4 regions of the Streptomyces sp. NPDC002088 genome follow, and region 4 is predicted to be linked to each of the others. Evidence: riboswitches for the same ligand, from Rfam matches in the RefSeq annotation. Region 4 holds a riboswitch; each other region holds the start of a gene.
The links. Region 4 has a riboswitch for cyclic di-AMP ahead of ABT114_RS21000 (transglycosylase family protein). Riboswitches for the same ligand answer to the same signal wherever they lie in the genome.
Positions count from the first base shown of each region.

Region 1: it holds a riboswitch for cyclic di-AMP, as region 4 does, so the genes downstream of both, ABT114_RS00265 (M23 family metallopeptidase) here and ABT114_RS21000 (transglycosylase family protein) in region 4, are expected to answer to the same signal.
Region 2: it holds a riboswitch for cyclic di-AMP, as region 4 does, so the genes downstream of both, ABT114_RS07240 (M23 family metallopeptidase) here and ABT114_RS21000 (transglycosylase family protein) in region 4, are expected to answer to the same signal.
Region 3: it holds a riboswitch for cyclic di-AMP, as region 4 does, so the genes downstream of both, ABT114_RS18070 (C40 family peptidase) here and ABT114_RS21000 (transglycosylase family protein) in region 4, are expected to answer to the same signal.

Region 1 covers NZ_JBEOXO010000001.1:58,534-61,878, forward strand. The annotation lists gene ABT114_RS00260 (alpha-galactosidase) at 1-712, shown strand, start outside; cyclic di-AMP (ydaO/yuaA leader) riboswitch at 1,016-1,174, shown strand; gene ABT114_RS00265 (M23 family metallopeptidase) at 1,179-2,096, shown strand; gene ABT114_RS00270 (GDSL-type esterase/lipase family protein) at 2,295-3,345, shown strand, end outside.
Region 2 covers NZ_JBEOXO010000002.1:750,554-753,898, reverse strand. The annotation lists gene ABT114_RS07245 (aldo/keto reductase) at 1-166, opposite strand, end outside; gene ABT114_RS07240 (M23 family metallopeptidase) at 350-1,387, opposite strand; cyclic di-AMP (ydaO/yuaA leader) riboswitch at 1,399-1,555, opposite strand; gene ABT114_RS07235 (PP2C family protein-serine/threonine phosphatase) at 1,839-3,110, opposite strand; tRNA gene ABT114_RS07230 (tRNA-Met) at 3,326-3,345, opposite strand, start outside.
Region 3 covers NZ_JBEOXO010000007.1:338,425-341,769, reverse strand. The annotation lists gene ABT114_RS18075 (ScyD/ScyE family protein) at 1-734, opposite strand, end outside; cyclic di-AMP (ydaO/yuaA leader) riboswitch at 987-1,158, shown strand; gene ABT114_RS18070 (C40 family peptidase) at 1,167-2,315, shown strand; gene ABT114_RS18065 (tellurite resistance/C4-dicarboxylate transporter family protein) at 2,459-3,345, shown strand, end outside.
Region 4 covers NZ_JBEOXO010000009.1:108,176-111,520, reverse strand. The annotation lists gene ABT114_RS21010 (cytochrome P450 family protein) at 1-342, opposite strand, end outside; gene ABT114_RS21005 (transglycosylase family protein) at 592-1,599, shown strand; cyclic di-AMP (ydaO/yuaA leader) riboswitch at 1,798-1,966, shown strand; gene ABT114_RS21000 (transglycosylase family protein) at 1,971-2,648, shown strand; gene eno (phosphopyruvate hydratase) at 2,954-3,345, shown strand, end outside.

The DNA.
Region 1 (3,345 bases), on a different contig from region 4:
CTGGCCCGGCGAGGCGTATCCGCAGCGGCTGTGGGTCGACCATGTGCACGCCTTGTACGCCCTGTTGGACCGGCTCCGGGCGGCCCACCCCGGCGTCGCCTTCGAGTCCTGCTCGGGCGGCGGCGGCCGGATCGACCTCGGGATCATGAGCCGTACGGACCAGGTGTGGACCTCCGACAACACCGATCCGCTCGACCGGCTTTCCATCCAGCACGGTTTCAGTCAGGTCCACCCCGCGCGGGTCATGGCCGCCTGGGTCACCGACAGCCCCAACGTCCAGCTCAACGGCCGGGTGAGCTCGCTGCGGTTCCGGTTCGTGAGCGCCATGGCCGGGGTGCTCGGCGTCGGCGGAGACCTCACCCGATGGACCGAGGAGGAGCTCGCCGAGGCGCGGGACTGGGTCGGCCTCTACAAGGAGATCCGGCCGCTGGTGCAGCACGGCGACCTCTACCGGCTGCGGCCCCCGCAGGGCGGACTGAGCGCCGTGCAGTACGTCCGCGGGGACGAGGCCGTCGTCCTCGCCTGCCTCCAGGCGCAGCGGTACGGCGAGCCCGTGCCGGCGCTGCGGCTGCGGGGCCTCGACCCGACGGCGTCGTACGAATGCCGCGAAACGGGCGAAGTTCACCGGGGTGCGGTGCTGCTGCACCACGGGTTGCGCACAGGGCTGCACGGCGACCTCGATGCGACGGTTATCCGCCTGCGCCGCATCTGAGTGATCTGTCCGAATTGCAGCCTTCATTCCAACTCGCTCTGGAATAAAGGAAGCTGAAGAAAGGGTGCGTGAGGAGCGTCATATCGGTGACCGTATGTCGCTCATCATGCTCACGTAATTCATGTGCCTTTTCAGTGAATTGAAGAAGGGGAGTAGAGGGAATTCACGGAGGGTGACCGGGAAATCCCGTAACGGATCAAGTAAAACGGGCAGATCCGGAACAGGCCGCTTGTCCGGTTGCGTCTTGCTCGCTTACGTTCCACACCGATCCGGGCGGACGCCTAATCCTGCCGCCGCCCGGTGCCCGCACACTCACCCGTGCACGGCAGGAGCGGGGGACCCACAGGCACGACCGCCTGTTCCGGTCTCCGGAACGGCTTGGGGTACAGCCACGCCGCGAGCGTGGCCGGGCATCTCCAGCCCGCACCCGACAGCTCACCTCGCAGGCGCCGGAGAGGAATTCGCCATGCCCGCGAAGGGTAAGCACCGCCGTCCCAAGAACCGGCGCTTCACTCGCTCGATCGCCGTCGCCGGAACCGGCGGCGCGGCGCTCGCCCTCCCGCTCATGGGGGCCACCGGTGCGCACGCGGCGCAGTCGGTTTCCGAAAAGGCCGTGCAGTCCGTTCCGGTGACCGGGAAGAAGGCCGTCACGAAGAGCGCGGGTGCCCGGACCTACACGGTGCGGACCGGCGACTGCCTGTCGAAGATCGCCGATGAGCAGAACGTCAGCGGTGGCTGGCACAAGCTCTACGAGGACAACCGTGTGGCCGTCGGCGGCAACCCGTCGCTGATCCACCCCGGGCTGAAGCTCAGCCTCGGCAAGAAGGCCGCCGCGAGCACCGGCACCGAGTCCGGCGCCGAGACCTCCGCGTCGAAGTCCGCCTCGCCGAAGTCCGCCGTCTCGGACGCCTCCGCGGTGAAGTCGACCAGCGCGCAGGCCGTCGACGCCACGAGCGCCACCAGCACCTCCATCAGTGGCGGCTACGCCCTCCCGGTCGCCGGTGCCACGATCGGCACCGCCTACCACGTGGCGGGCAGCATGTGGTCCAGCGGGTACCACACCGGCGTCGACTTCGTCGTCCCGACCGGCACCTCGCTCAAGGCCGTGGGCGCGGGCACCGTGGTCTCGGCGGGCTGGGGCGGCGCGTACGGCAACCAGGTCGTCATCAAGCTCGCCGACGGCTACTACGCGCAGTACGGCCACCTGTCCCAGCTCTCCGTCTCGGCCGGCCAGACCGTGACCGCGGGGCAGCAGGTCGGCCTCTCGGGTGCGACCGGCAACGTGACCGGCCCGCATCTGCACTTCGAGATCCGGACCACGCCGGACTACGGCTCGGACGTCGACCCGGTCGCCTACCTCCGTTCGCACGGCGTCGCCGTCTGACGCCTGCTCCCCGCTCCGCTGAAGGCCGGACCCCGATCCCCGGGGTCCGGCCTTCAGTATGTTCGATTTTGCGCGTTCATGATCACTGTGTTGCGATCTTGTGGCAGGGGTGTCCAGGGTCTCGACAGTGGCGGCAGGGTGGGACCAAAGTGATCTCCGTAGCGATGCAAGCGCTTTCTATTTCCTTCGGAGGTCCCCGTGCCCAGCGTCGGCCGACGCACCTGCCTGAGCGTGGCGCTGGCCGCGGGGATCCTCCTGGGGGCCACTGCGCCCGTCTTCGCGTCCGTAGCTCCGAATGTCGTACGCCCCGACGACCGGCGGCTCGCCTACGAGGGCCACTGGAGCCGGTCCGCCGGGGCGGCCGTCACTGTCAACTCCGGCTCGCGGCTCCGGTTCCGCTTCACCGGCGGGAGCGCGCACGCCCTGTTCGACATCGCGTCGATCACCGTGCCGGCTCAGATCTACGTGTCGGTCGATGGCGGCCCGAAGCAGTTGCGGGCCGTGGACCAGAGCGACGTGGAGATCACGGCCGACGGCCGCGGGGTCCACATCGTCGAGATCTCCGTGAAGGACGTCTTCTCCCGCGTCAACCGATGGACTCCGCCGTTGGAGACGGGCGTCGCACTGACCGGGCTGCGGCTGGAGCGAGGCGGGCACCTGCTGCCCCAACTCCGTGCGCCGAAAAGTACGGTGGCCTTCTACGGCGACTCCATCACCCAGGGCGTGATGGCGCTGTGTGAGGCCAACACCTCCGACTGCGCCGACGGCACCGTCGCCTACCCGACCCTCGTCGCCGACGCCCTGCACGCCTCGCTCACCCAGGTCGGCTTCGGCCGGCAGGGGGTTCTCCAGACCGGCAACGGGGGAGTGCCGGCGGCCGGGGACGCCTACGGCTGGAACTACGCCGGCTCCCCGGCGGATCCGGACCGGAACGCCGATGTGATCGTCGTCAACCAGGGCACCAACGACACCGCGTTCGGCGCGGACGCCTTCCGCCCCGCCTACCGCGCCTACCTCGAACAACTCCGCGCCGCCGCACCGCACGCCCGCATCCTCGCGCTGCGCCCCTTCAACGGCGCGCACGCCGACGACATCGCGGCCGTGGTCGGTGAACTCGCCGGCACCGACACCGGCATCGAGTTCGTCGACACGACCGACTGGCTCTCGGCGGCGGACGGGGACTTCAACGGGACCGTCCATCCGAGCGCCCAGGGCCACCGCAAGGTGGCCGACCGGCTGATCGCCCTTC
Region 2 (3,345 bases), on a different contig from region 4:
CGGAGTAGGAGTCGGCGGTGTCGACGAAGTTGCCGCCGGCGGCCGCGTAGGCGTCGAGCACGGCGAAGGACTGGGCCTCGTCGGCGGTCCAGCCGAAGACGTTGCCGCCGAGGGAGAGCGGGAAGACCTCGAGGTCGGAGGAGCCGAGCTTGCGAAGAGAAGTCATGCTCAACTTCAACACCCGCACCAGAAGCCTGCATTCCGCATTTACCCGGAAATCCGGAAACCGGCAAAGACCGGCAGCCCTGACGTCGGGGGGTGTCGTCAGGGCCGCCGGGGATCAGGAGATCAGGGAACCAGGGGGATCAAAGGAAGGCGACCACCCTCAGGGGATGCCTCAGGAGATGCCTCAGGGGGTGAGTCCCTTGCCTCTCAGCCAGGCCATCGGGTCGATCCCGTCCGCGCTGCCGCCCGGGTGGACCTCGAGGTGGAGGTGCGGCCCCGTGACGTTGCCGGTGGCGCCCACGCGGCCGATGACGTCGCCCGTGGTGACCTTCTGTCCGACGCTGACACTGATCGACGACTGGTGGCAGAACCACAGCTCGGTGCCGTCGTCGAGGGTGAGGATCGTGCGGTAGCCGTAGGAGCCGGCCCAGCCCGCCTCGGTGATCGTGCCGCTGTGGATCGCCTTGATGAGCGTCCCGGTGGGCGCGGCGAAGTCGAGGCCCGTGTGGTAGCCGGAGGACCACATCGAGCCGGCCTCGCCGAAGGTCGAGGTGATCGTGTACGAGGAGGTCGGCAGCGTGTACTGCTTGGCCAGCTCGGCCAGGCGCTCGGCCTCGGCCTTCTTCGCGGCCTCCTCCTCCGCCTTCTTCTTGGCGGCGGCGGCCTTGGCCTCCGCCTCCTGCTCGGCCTTGGCGGCCGCGTCGGCAGCCGCCTTCTCGGCCGCGGCGGCCTCGGCGGCGGCGGCCTTGGTCTCGACCTGGTCCTGCTGCTGCTCGGCCTGGGCCATGATGCGGCTGCGCAGCGCCTCGCCGGCGTCGGTGGCGCCCTGGGCGGTGTCGGCGGAGGTCACGCCGATGCTGCTGAGCGGGGTCGCGGAGCCCTTGGCGGAGTCCGCGGAGTCGTCGTCGGACAGCAAGGAGCCGACGGAGGGCAGGTCGGGCATGGAGATGGACACCGGCGGCTTGCCGGTGTTGGCGCTGGCCATGCCGCCCGCGCCGACGGCGGCTATGACGCCGACGCCCAGGACGGTGGAGCTGCGGGCGAGTCCGCCGCGCTGCTTGGCGACGCGATGCCGGCCGCGTACGGGGGCGAGGGACTCCTCGGTGGGGTTCCACTCCTCCCACTGGCCCTCGTCGGTGCGGTAGCTGCCGTAGCCGAAGGGCTCGGTGCTGCGCTGACTCGGCACGAACGGGGCTTCTGGGGCAGGCCGGTTGGACGCCACGTGGGCGTGCTCCTTTCCTTCCTTCTCGCCTACCGGGTTAGCTGACGGGTTCGGAGCAGGAAGGTCTCCTACGCGCGTATACCGCCCGTTTTTCACGGCGGTGTCCGTGCGATTCACCCCAAGGTGGTGGTTCCCCGGTTCCCTTGCGGGATTCGGCGCGTGCGCACGGAGCCGTCTCTTGTGACGGCTGGGACGACCGCGCTGCGTTATCGAACGTTAATAGACCCGGGGGCGTGATTCCAAGCCGTTCTGCTTGATCATTAACATTTTCGGCCTGGACTTACAGGCCATGACCGGCGGAAATCGGGCGAGTTACCCCTCATTTGCGCCCCCTGCGCGCCCCCGCGGGAACACCTCAGGAAACACACAGGTTTTGATGGTGACTCAGATGTTATGCGCAGGGGGGTCGTCCGGTCACTCCCGGTCACGGAGGTGGGTACCCGGCCATCGGTCACGGCCGTCGTACGGCGAGCAGCGCCATGTCGTCCGTCATCCCGCCCCCGGAGTGCCGGCGCACGTCCTCCGCGAGGGCGGCAAGCAGCGCCTCGGGGTCGCGGAAGCGGCGGCCCGCGAGCCGCTCCTCGGGGTCGTAGAAGCGGCCGTAGGCGTCGCGGGCCTCGGAGACGCCGTCGGTGTGCAGGAGCAGGGTGGCGCCGCTCGGGAAGCCGGCCTCGTCCGCGTGGTCGGGCCAGGTGCCCAGCTCGCCCATGCCGAGCGGCAGGGCCGGCTCGCGGGCGAGCAGCGTGCGCACGGTGCCGTCCGGGTGCAGCAGCAGCGGCGGCGGATGCCCGCGGTTGAGGATCCGGACGACCCCGTCGCCGTGCGGGAACTCGGCGAGTACGGCGGTGGTGAATCCCTCGAAGGCGTCCAGCCCGTCGCGCCGCGTGCCCTCGCGCGCCAGCGCCCGCTCCAGCCGCTGCGCGACCGCCTCCAGCGTCGCCTCCTGCTCGGCGGCCTCCCGGAAGGCGCCGATGATGACGGCCACGGCCGCCACCGCGCCCATCCCCTTGCCCCGTACGTCCCCGACGACGAGGCGCACCCCGCGCGGGCTGTCCTGCACCGCGTACAGGTCGCCGCCGATGAAGGCGTCTGCCTGGGCCGCCTCGTAGCGGGCCGCGATGTCGTACCCGCCGATCTGCCCGGCGGGCTCGGGCAGCACCGCGCGCTGGGCGGCCTCGGCGATCTCGCGGGCGCTGGCGAGCCGCTGGTCGCCGCGGCGCACACCGCGGTTGATGACCGCGGCCATGGCGGCCACCGTGGCCACGGTGACGACCTCGGTGACCATGTCCGCGTCCGGGCTCAGCCCGAACCTGGCGTGTACGGCGTACGCGGCGACGAAGGCGGCGGCCCCCGTGACGACGGTGCCGACGAAGGAGTACAGCGGGGCTGCCACCAGGGGGGCGGCTGTGAAGAAGGGGATCGCGGTGAAGTCGCGGGGGGTGCAGAGGTCGTAGACGATGCCGCCGACGGCCAGCAGCACGGGGACCATCTGGAGGAGGGCCCGCACGGACGAGATCCGCCGCTCCGCGTCGCCCGAACCGCCTGAACCGCCCGCACCGGGAGGGACGGGCGGAACGGGCGCCTCGTCGCCGAGGCCGGGGTCGGGCACCGGGTCGGCCGGGAGCCGGCCGCCGGCCCGGGCGTAGGGGACGACGCGGTAGTCGTCGTAGGGGGTGGCGGGCTCGTCGGGTGGGCCCTCGCCCGTCAGGTCACCAGGCCGCACCACTTGTCTCCCGCCGTCCCGCGCGAACTCCCGCGCTCACGCCACGAAGGTTCCAGGTTTGCCGGAGTGGGGGTGGGGGGCGAGCGGTGTGGGCCGACCGGATGACAACAGCCGCGATGGATTGCAACAACCGCGATGGACGGCAACAACACTCAGGGCCGGAATAACACTCAGGGCCGGAATCCATGAACTGGATTCCGGCCCTGAGCCTTCAGTAGCGGGGACAGGATTTGAA
Region 3 (3,345 bases), on a different contig from region 4:
TTGCCGTCGGGGCCGAGCGCGAGGGACGTCGGGACGGCCTGGTGCCTGTCGTGGTCGGGGAAGACCGTGAAGGGCCGGGCCTTTCCGGACGGGTCCACCACGACCAGGTCGTTTCCGGCGGCGTCGGCGACGATCTTGCGGCCGTCGGGGAGGGCGAGGACGGCGTACGGGTTGGATTCGACCGTCGCCTTGTGCGGGTTGTACTTCTGTTCGACGGCGGTGACGTCCGCGGCGATCCGTGCCGTGCCATGGTCGACGGAGAGCAGTTTCCCGAGCGTGTTCCAGGGCGGTCCGGTGGGAATGCCGGCCTCCGGCGGGGCGTAGGTCTCGACGGCCCAGACGCAGCCGTCGAGCGCGGAGACGCCGTCCACACCGGTCGCGAAGCCGCCGTCCGGTGCGGCGCCTGACGGCAGCCCTTTCACCACCCGGTAGTGGTGCCATGCGCCGCCGTCCCAGTAGATCTTGGTGACCGCGGACGAGAGGCCGACGCAGGTTTGGCCTTCTTCTCCCGCGCCGACGCACTTCTTGCCGCCGCGGCCGGCTTCGGCGACGTACACGTGCCCGTCGTCGTAGGAGAGCTGGCGCGGGTTGTCGAGGCCCTTGGCGATGACGCGGATCACGGGCTTGGCGCCGGCGTGTCCGCCCGTGGCGCCGGCGGCGCTCGCGGGTGCGATGCCCGCGGTGACGGCGAGCGCGACCGACGTGCCGACGACGAGTGCTGTGCGCTTCCTCATGGCCGTACCTCTCTCCCCCGCCACGGCACCCGACCGTGGCTGACTGGAAGCTAGCGCGACGAAGCGGGCGGACGTCACCACTCCGGACAAGTCACCACAGATCACTCCAGATTGGCCACGGCAAGCAATGCCCTGGCCTTAGGTCACGAAAATGTATCGGGCATATCGCCCATCAACCTTCACAGGCGCCACACGAGTTGGCTACCGTGCCGAGCAGGCCGCACGACCCCCACCGGCGAACGTCGCCGGGCCGCGCGGCCTCCGCCGAGTCCGGTACGCCCGCACGGCGACCGGAGCCGGGGACCCAACCGAGACCCGGGGTGAATCGGCCCGACTCCCCATGGGAGACAGGCCGTAGGGCAACCCTTCCGATCCATCCGCCCGAACCCGACAGCTAACCCGGTAGGCGGAGCGTGGAAGGAGTCGCCTCCCTTGGCGTCGCACCGCAAGTCGCGTCCCGCAGGTACGCGCGTAGCCGGCATACGAACCCCCGCCCTCGCCACGGCGGCCCTCACCTCCGTCGCCCTGCTCTCCCAGACGGCCAACGCCAGCCCCTCGGCCGACGACGGCAAGCCGAGCCTCGAAGAGGTCGAGAAGAAGGTCGACGACCTGTACCGCCAGGCCGAGTCGGCGACCGAGAACTACAACGCGGCCAAGGAGAAGACCGCGAAGCAGCGCAAGCGCGTCGACACCCTCCTCGACAACGTCGCCCAGCGCACCCAGAAGCTCAACGAAGCGCGCGAGGAGCTTGGTTCCTTCGCCGCGGCGCAGTACCGGACCGGCGCCACCACGGCCGACACCGCGACCTTCCTGCTCGCGGACTCGCCGCAGGACTACTTCGACCAGGCCCAGCTGATGAGTCGCCTGACCTCGCGCCAGAAGGACGCGGTCGATGACTACGTCACCGAACAGGCCGCGACGATGAAGCAGCGCCGGGAGGCCACCGAGAGTCTCGAGACGCTCACCGACTCGCAGGACGACCTCAAGACAGCCAAGGCGACCGTGCAGGAGAAGCTCACGGACGCGCGCGTGCTGCTGTCGCAGCTGACCGCCCAGGAGAAGGCCCGGCTGGCGGAGATCGAGAAGCAGAAGCAGGAGGAGGCCGCGCGCAAGGCGGCGGAGCTCGCGAAGCAGCAGGCAGCAGCGGCGGCTGCGGCTGCTGCTACGGAGAGCACGACATCGAGCTCGGGCTCGTCCTCCTCGTCCTCCTCGTCCACCTCGTCCACCAAGGCCGAGAAGGCGCTCGCCTTCGCCCGCGCGCAGATCGGCAAGCCGTATGTCTGGGGCGCCACGGGCCCCGACTCCTACGACTGCTCCGGCCTCACCCAGGCAGCCTGGAAGGCCGCCGGCGTCACCCTCCCGCGCACCACCTACGACCAGGTGAACGCCGGCACCACCGTCTCCCTCGCCGACGCGCAGCCGGGCGACCTGGTTTTCTTCTACGACGACGTCAGCCATGTCGGCATCTACATCGGCAACGGCATGATGATCCACGCCCCCAAGCCCGGCGCGTACGTCCGCGAGGAGTCGATCTACTACGACGGCGAATCGGGGATCCACAGCGTGGTGCGTCCGGCCTGACCGCCGACTGCGGTGCGGCACGCGCGCGTGGGGGAGCACTGGTCCTGAGGGAGCGTGGTGCTGTGCCTGCGCCCGCGCGTATTTTCGGGCGCCCGCGCGCGTGCCCCGCTCGCAACGCGCGCGGTGCTCCTTAGCATCGGCCCATGCCCCGCTCCTCCTCTCCCCGCGCCTGGTGGGCGCAGCGTCCGCCGGCGGCCGGGGCCGCCGTGCTCGCGACCGGCATCCTGTCCGTCGGTCTGCAGCTGTCGGGGTACGAGGTCCTGTCCCGGATCGCCCTGGTGCTCGCCTGCGCCGCCTGGCTGGCGCTGGCGGCGGACTTCGCTCTGCAGCTGCTGTGGGAACGGGAGAAATGGGTGCGCCGGGCGGGCACGCCCGCCGCACTCACCTCGGTCGCCGCCACCACCGTGCTCGGCACCCGTTTCTCCGCACTGGGCCGGCACACCCTCGCCGAGGCGCTGCTGGCGCTGTCCGTGGTGCTGTGGCCGGTGCTGCTCGTCGACGTCGTACGGCACTGGCGGCGGCGTATGCCGGGGACGGTGTTCCTCGGGTGCGTCGCCACGCAGGGGCTCGCGGTGCTCGGTGCCACCCTCGCCGGGGCCCTGTCGACGGCCTGGCTCGCGCGCGCGGCGATGGTGCTGTTCTGGCTGGGGATCGTGCTCTACGGCTTCGCCCTGGCCTACTTCGACCTGCGCCAGACCGTCGAGGGGGCCGGCGACCAGTGGGTGGCCGGCGGGGCGCTCGCCATCTCGGCGCTGGCGGGGGCGAAGCTGATCTCCGCCCAGAGCGCGAGCCTGTACCTGTGGAACGACGACAACCTCGGCGTCCTGCGCACCGTGACCGTCGCCCTGCTCGTGCTCGCCCTGTGCTGGTACGCCGTCCTGCTGGTGGCCGAGCTGCTGCGGCCGCGACCACGGCTGCGCTACGACGTGCGTCGGTGGTCGACCGCGTTCCCGACGGGGGTGACGGCGGCGGCGACGCTGTCCGTCGCCTCGGCCGTCGGCGTCCCATGGCTGAAGGGGCTCGGGGAGGT
Region 4 (3,345 bases):
GCGCGGGGTGAACGCTTTGGAGACGAGACGGCGCAGCCGGGTGTGGTCCGGCGGGTCGATGTTGAGCAGGTGCGTCATGAGATTGGCGCTGCGCTCGCCCGGGATGCCGGTCCTGCTCTTGCCTTGAGCGTCATCGGCATGGTGAGCGGGATTCTTCGACAACCGCCCGTCCGCGAGGGTCCGGCGCGCATCGGCATAGCGGGTCACCAGCCATGCCTCGACTCCGCTGGGAAGTCTTGTCCGATGGACGGGGGCATGCTCACGCAGCCAGGCATAGGCCGGGTACGGGTCGGTGGCGAACTCCCAGGTGAAGAGTTCGGGTGCAGGGTTCGGGACGTTCACGACACGACCGTAACGGGAGCCGTTCGGTCGGTGCGCGGCCGCGGACCCGGGATGCACCGCCTGGAGGCTGGTCCGTGGGAGTCCCGTTCACCGAGGGAAACATGACACGCCCTCAACTCTGTGATCTTCACGTGATCTGTGCGGCATTAACTTGTGACAAGTGATCGTCTGCCGATACGTTCACCCATCAGCACGGTGCCCAGCGTCACCCGCCGTGCCGGTCACTGCTGTCGTGTGAAAGGTCTCCGTATGCTCTCCGGGAACGGTCGTCACCGTCGCCCCCGCCAGGCGCCGGCCCTCCTCGTCGCGGCCGGAGTGACCGGCTCCGCCATCGCCATCCCGCTCCTCGCCGCCACCGGCGCGAGCGCGGCCGAGGGCAGCACGTGGGACCACGTCGCGGAGTGCGAGACCGGCGGCTCGTGGAGCGCCAACACCGGCAACGGGTACTACGGCGGCCTCCATCTGACCCAGGCGGACTGGGAGGAGTACGGCGGTCTCGACTACGCCTCCAGAGCCGACCTGGCCAGCCGGTCCCAGCAGATCGCGGTCGCCGAGAAGATCCTCGCCGACCAGGGGGTCGGCGTCTGGTCCACGTGCGGACTGCTCTCGGGGCTCTCCCAGGACTCCGCGTCGGCGGACGTCGACACAGGCGTGGCGGACGACTCCTCGCACGGAAAGTCCAACTCCTCCGCATCATCCAACTCGCACGGCTTGTCCGACTCGTCCGAGGAGTCCTCCGGCGAGGCTTCCGCCGACTCGTCCGCCGAGCCCTCCGACGAAACATCCTCTTCCGACGCTTCTGCGGACAGCACGGACACCACGGACAACTCCACCAAGTCCGACACGAACTCCGACTCCGGCTCGGACTCGGGCTCCGGTGCGAGCGATTCGCAGGGCGCGGACAGCTCGCCCGCGGATGAGGCGACGGGTGATGACTCGGGCAACTCCGAGCAGAGCGTCGGCTCTTCGAACCTCGTCGACACCGGCGCGCTCGGCACCGGCCGCCACCGCGGCGGCAGCGCCGACGAGGGTGCGTCCGGCACCGGCGCTACCGCCTCCTCCACCGGCCGGCACGCCTCGCCCGCCGACGCCGCCGACGGCTCGTACGTCGTCCGTGTCGGGGACAGTCTCGTGTCCATCGCCGACTCCCTTGGCCTCGACGGCGGGTGGCGCGCGCTCTACGAGGAGAACAAAGAGACGATCGGTACCGATCCGAGCCGCATCGTCCCCGGTCAGACCCTGGAAGTCGGTGCCTAAACGGGCGAAAAGCGACGGGAGTTGACGTCCTGTTTCGCCATTAAATGTCCGATTTGGCGAAAGTGTGGGATGAGTCTCAGAAGCCCTGATCGTCTTTGAAAAACGGCGGATCGCCTGCCTACGGTCAGGACCGCTCGCCACTGCGAGCCCCGGCTGCCGCAACGCCGAATCCTGCCAGCGGCCGCACGGGAACAGTCGTCGCGTCAAGCGCCGTAGGCAGGAGCGGGGGACCCAAGGTAAGTGCCGGGCCCAGCAGTTGAGGCTGGTTCCGGCTTGGGGTGAAGCCGTGTCCCGTGAGGGGCGCGGCCGGGCAACTCAACCGGCCCGAACCCGACAGCTCACCTCGCAGGCGTCGGTGAGGGGATCCAACCATGCTGTTTTCCAGCAAGGGCAAGCACCGTCGCCCGTTCAAGGCCACCCGCGTCGCCGCGCTCGCCGGCGTCACCGGCGTCGCCATCGCCGCCCCGCTGATGGCGGCCGGCAACGCCTCCGCCGCCACCGCCTCCGAGTGGGACACCGTCGCCCAGTGCGAGTCCGGCGGCAACTGGTCCATCAACACCGGCAACGGCTTCTACGGCGGTCTGCAGTTCTCCGCCTCCACCTGGGCCGCGTACGGCGGCACGCAGTACGCCGCCACCGCCGACAAGGCCTCCAAGGCCCAGCAGATCGCGGTCGCCGAGAAGGTCCTCGCCGCGCAGGGCAAGGGTGCCTGGCCGACCTGCGGCACGGGCCTCTCCAGCGCCGCCTACAACGGCAGCGCGAGCACCAGCACCACCACGAGCACCGGCACCACCACCCGCTCGACCGACGAGCAGGCCGCCTCCCGCTCCGCCGAGCGCCCGGCCGCCACGACGACCGTCACCACCCCGACCGGCGAGAAGGTCAAGAAGGGCGACGGCGAGTACAAGGTCGTCACGGGTGACACCCTCAGCTCCATCGCCGAGAAGTACAGCGTCAAGGGCGGCTGGCAGCAGCTGTTCAAGCTGAACAAGGACATCGTCGACGACGCCGACTTCATCTACCCGGGCCAGCAGCTGCACCTGAAGTGACACCCGGCTCGTAGCTGAACCACAGCGCCCTCACATCCGTGCCTTCCATAGTGAAGGCCTCGTGCGGGCCACCCCCCGTCCCCACGGGCTCCCCGCTCCGGTGCGCGTTCCCCCGTACGCACCGGAGCGGGGCCTTTTTGCGATCCGGCCTCTTTTCGCGAACCGGCTTTGTTCCGTTCGGAAACAATTTACTCTCGGTTCCGTCCACCGGCCGGTCAACGGCTGGCCGATCGCCCGGAGCCGGTTAGGCTCAGTCTCGCGGGGCCACCACAGGCCCGCATACCCGCGTCACATCCCAGAAGGAGATGCTCGTGCCGTCCATCGACGTCGTCGTAGCCCGGGAAATCCTGGACTCCCGAGGCAACCCCACGGTCGAGGTCGAGGTCGGCCTCGACGACGGCAGCACGGGTCGTGCCGCCGTCCCGTCCGGCGCTTCCACCGGCGCCTTCGAGGCCATCGAGCTCCGCGACGGTGACCCCAACCGTTACCAGGGCAAGGGTGTCGAGAAGGCCGTCCTCGCCGTCATCGAGCAGATCGGCCCGGAGCTGGTCGGCTACGACGCCACCGAGCAGCGCCTGATCGACCAGGCCATGTTCGACCTGGACGCCACCGACAACAAGGGCTCGCTCGGCGCCAACGCCATCCTCGGCGTCTCCCTCGCCGTCGCGCACGCCGCCTCCGAGGCGTCCGACCTGCC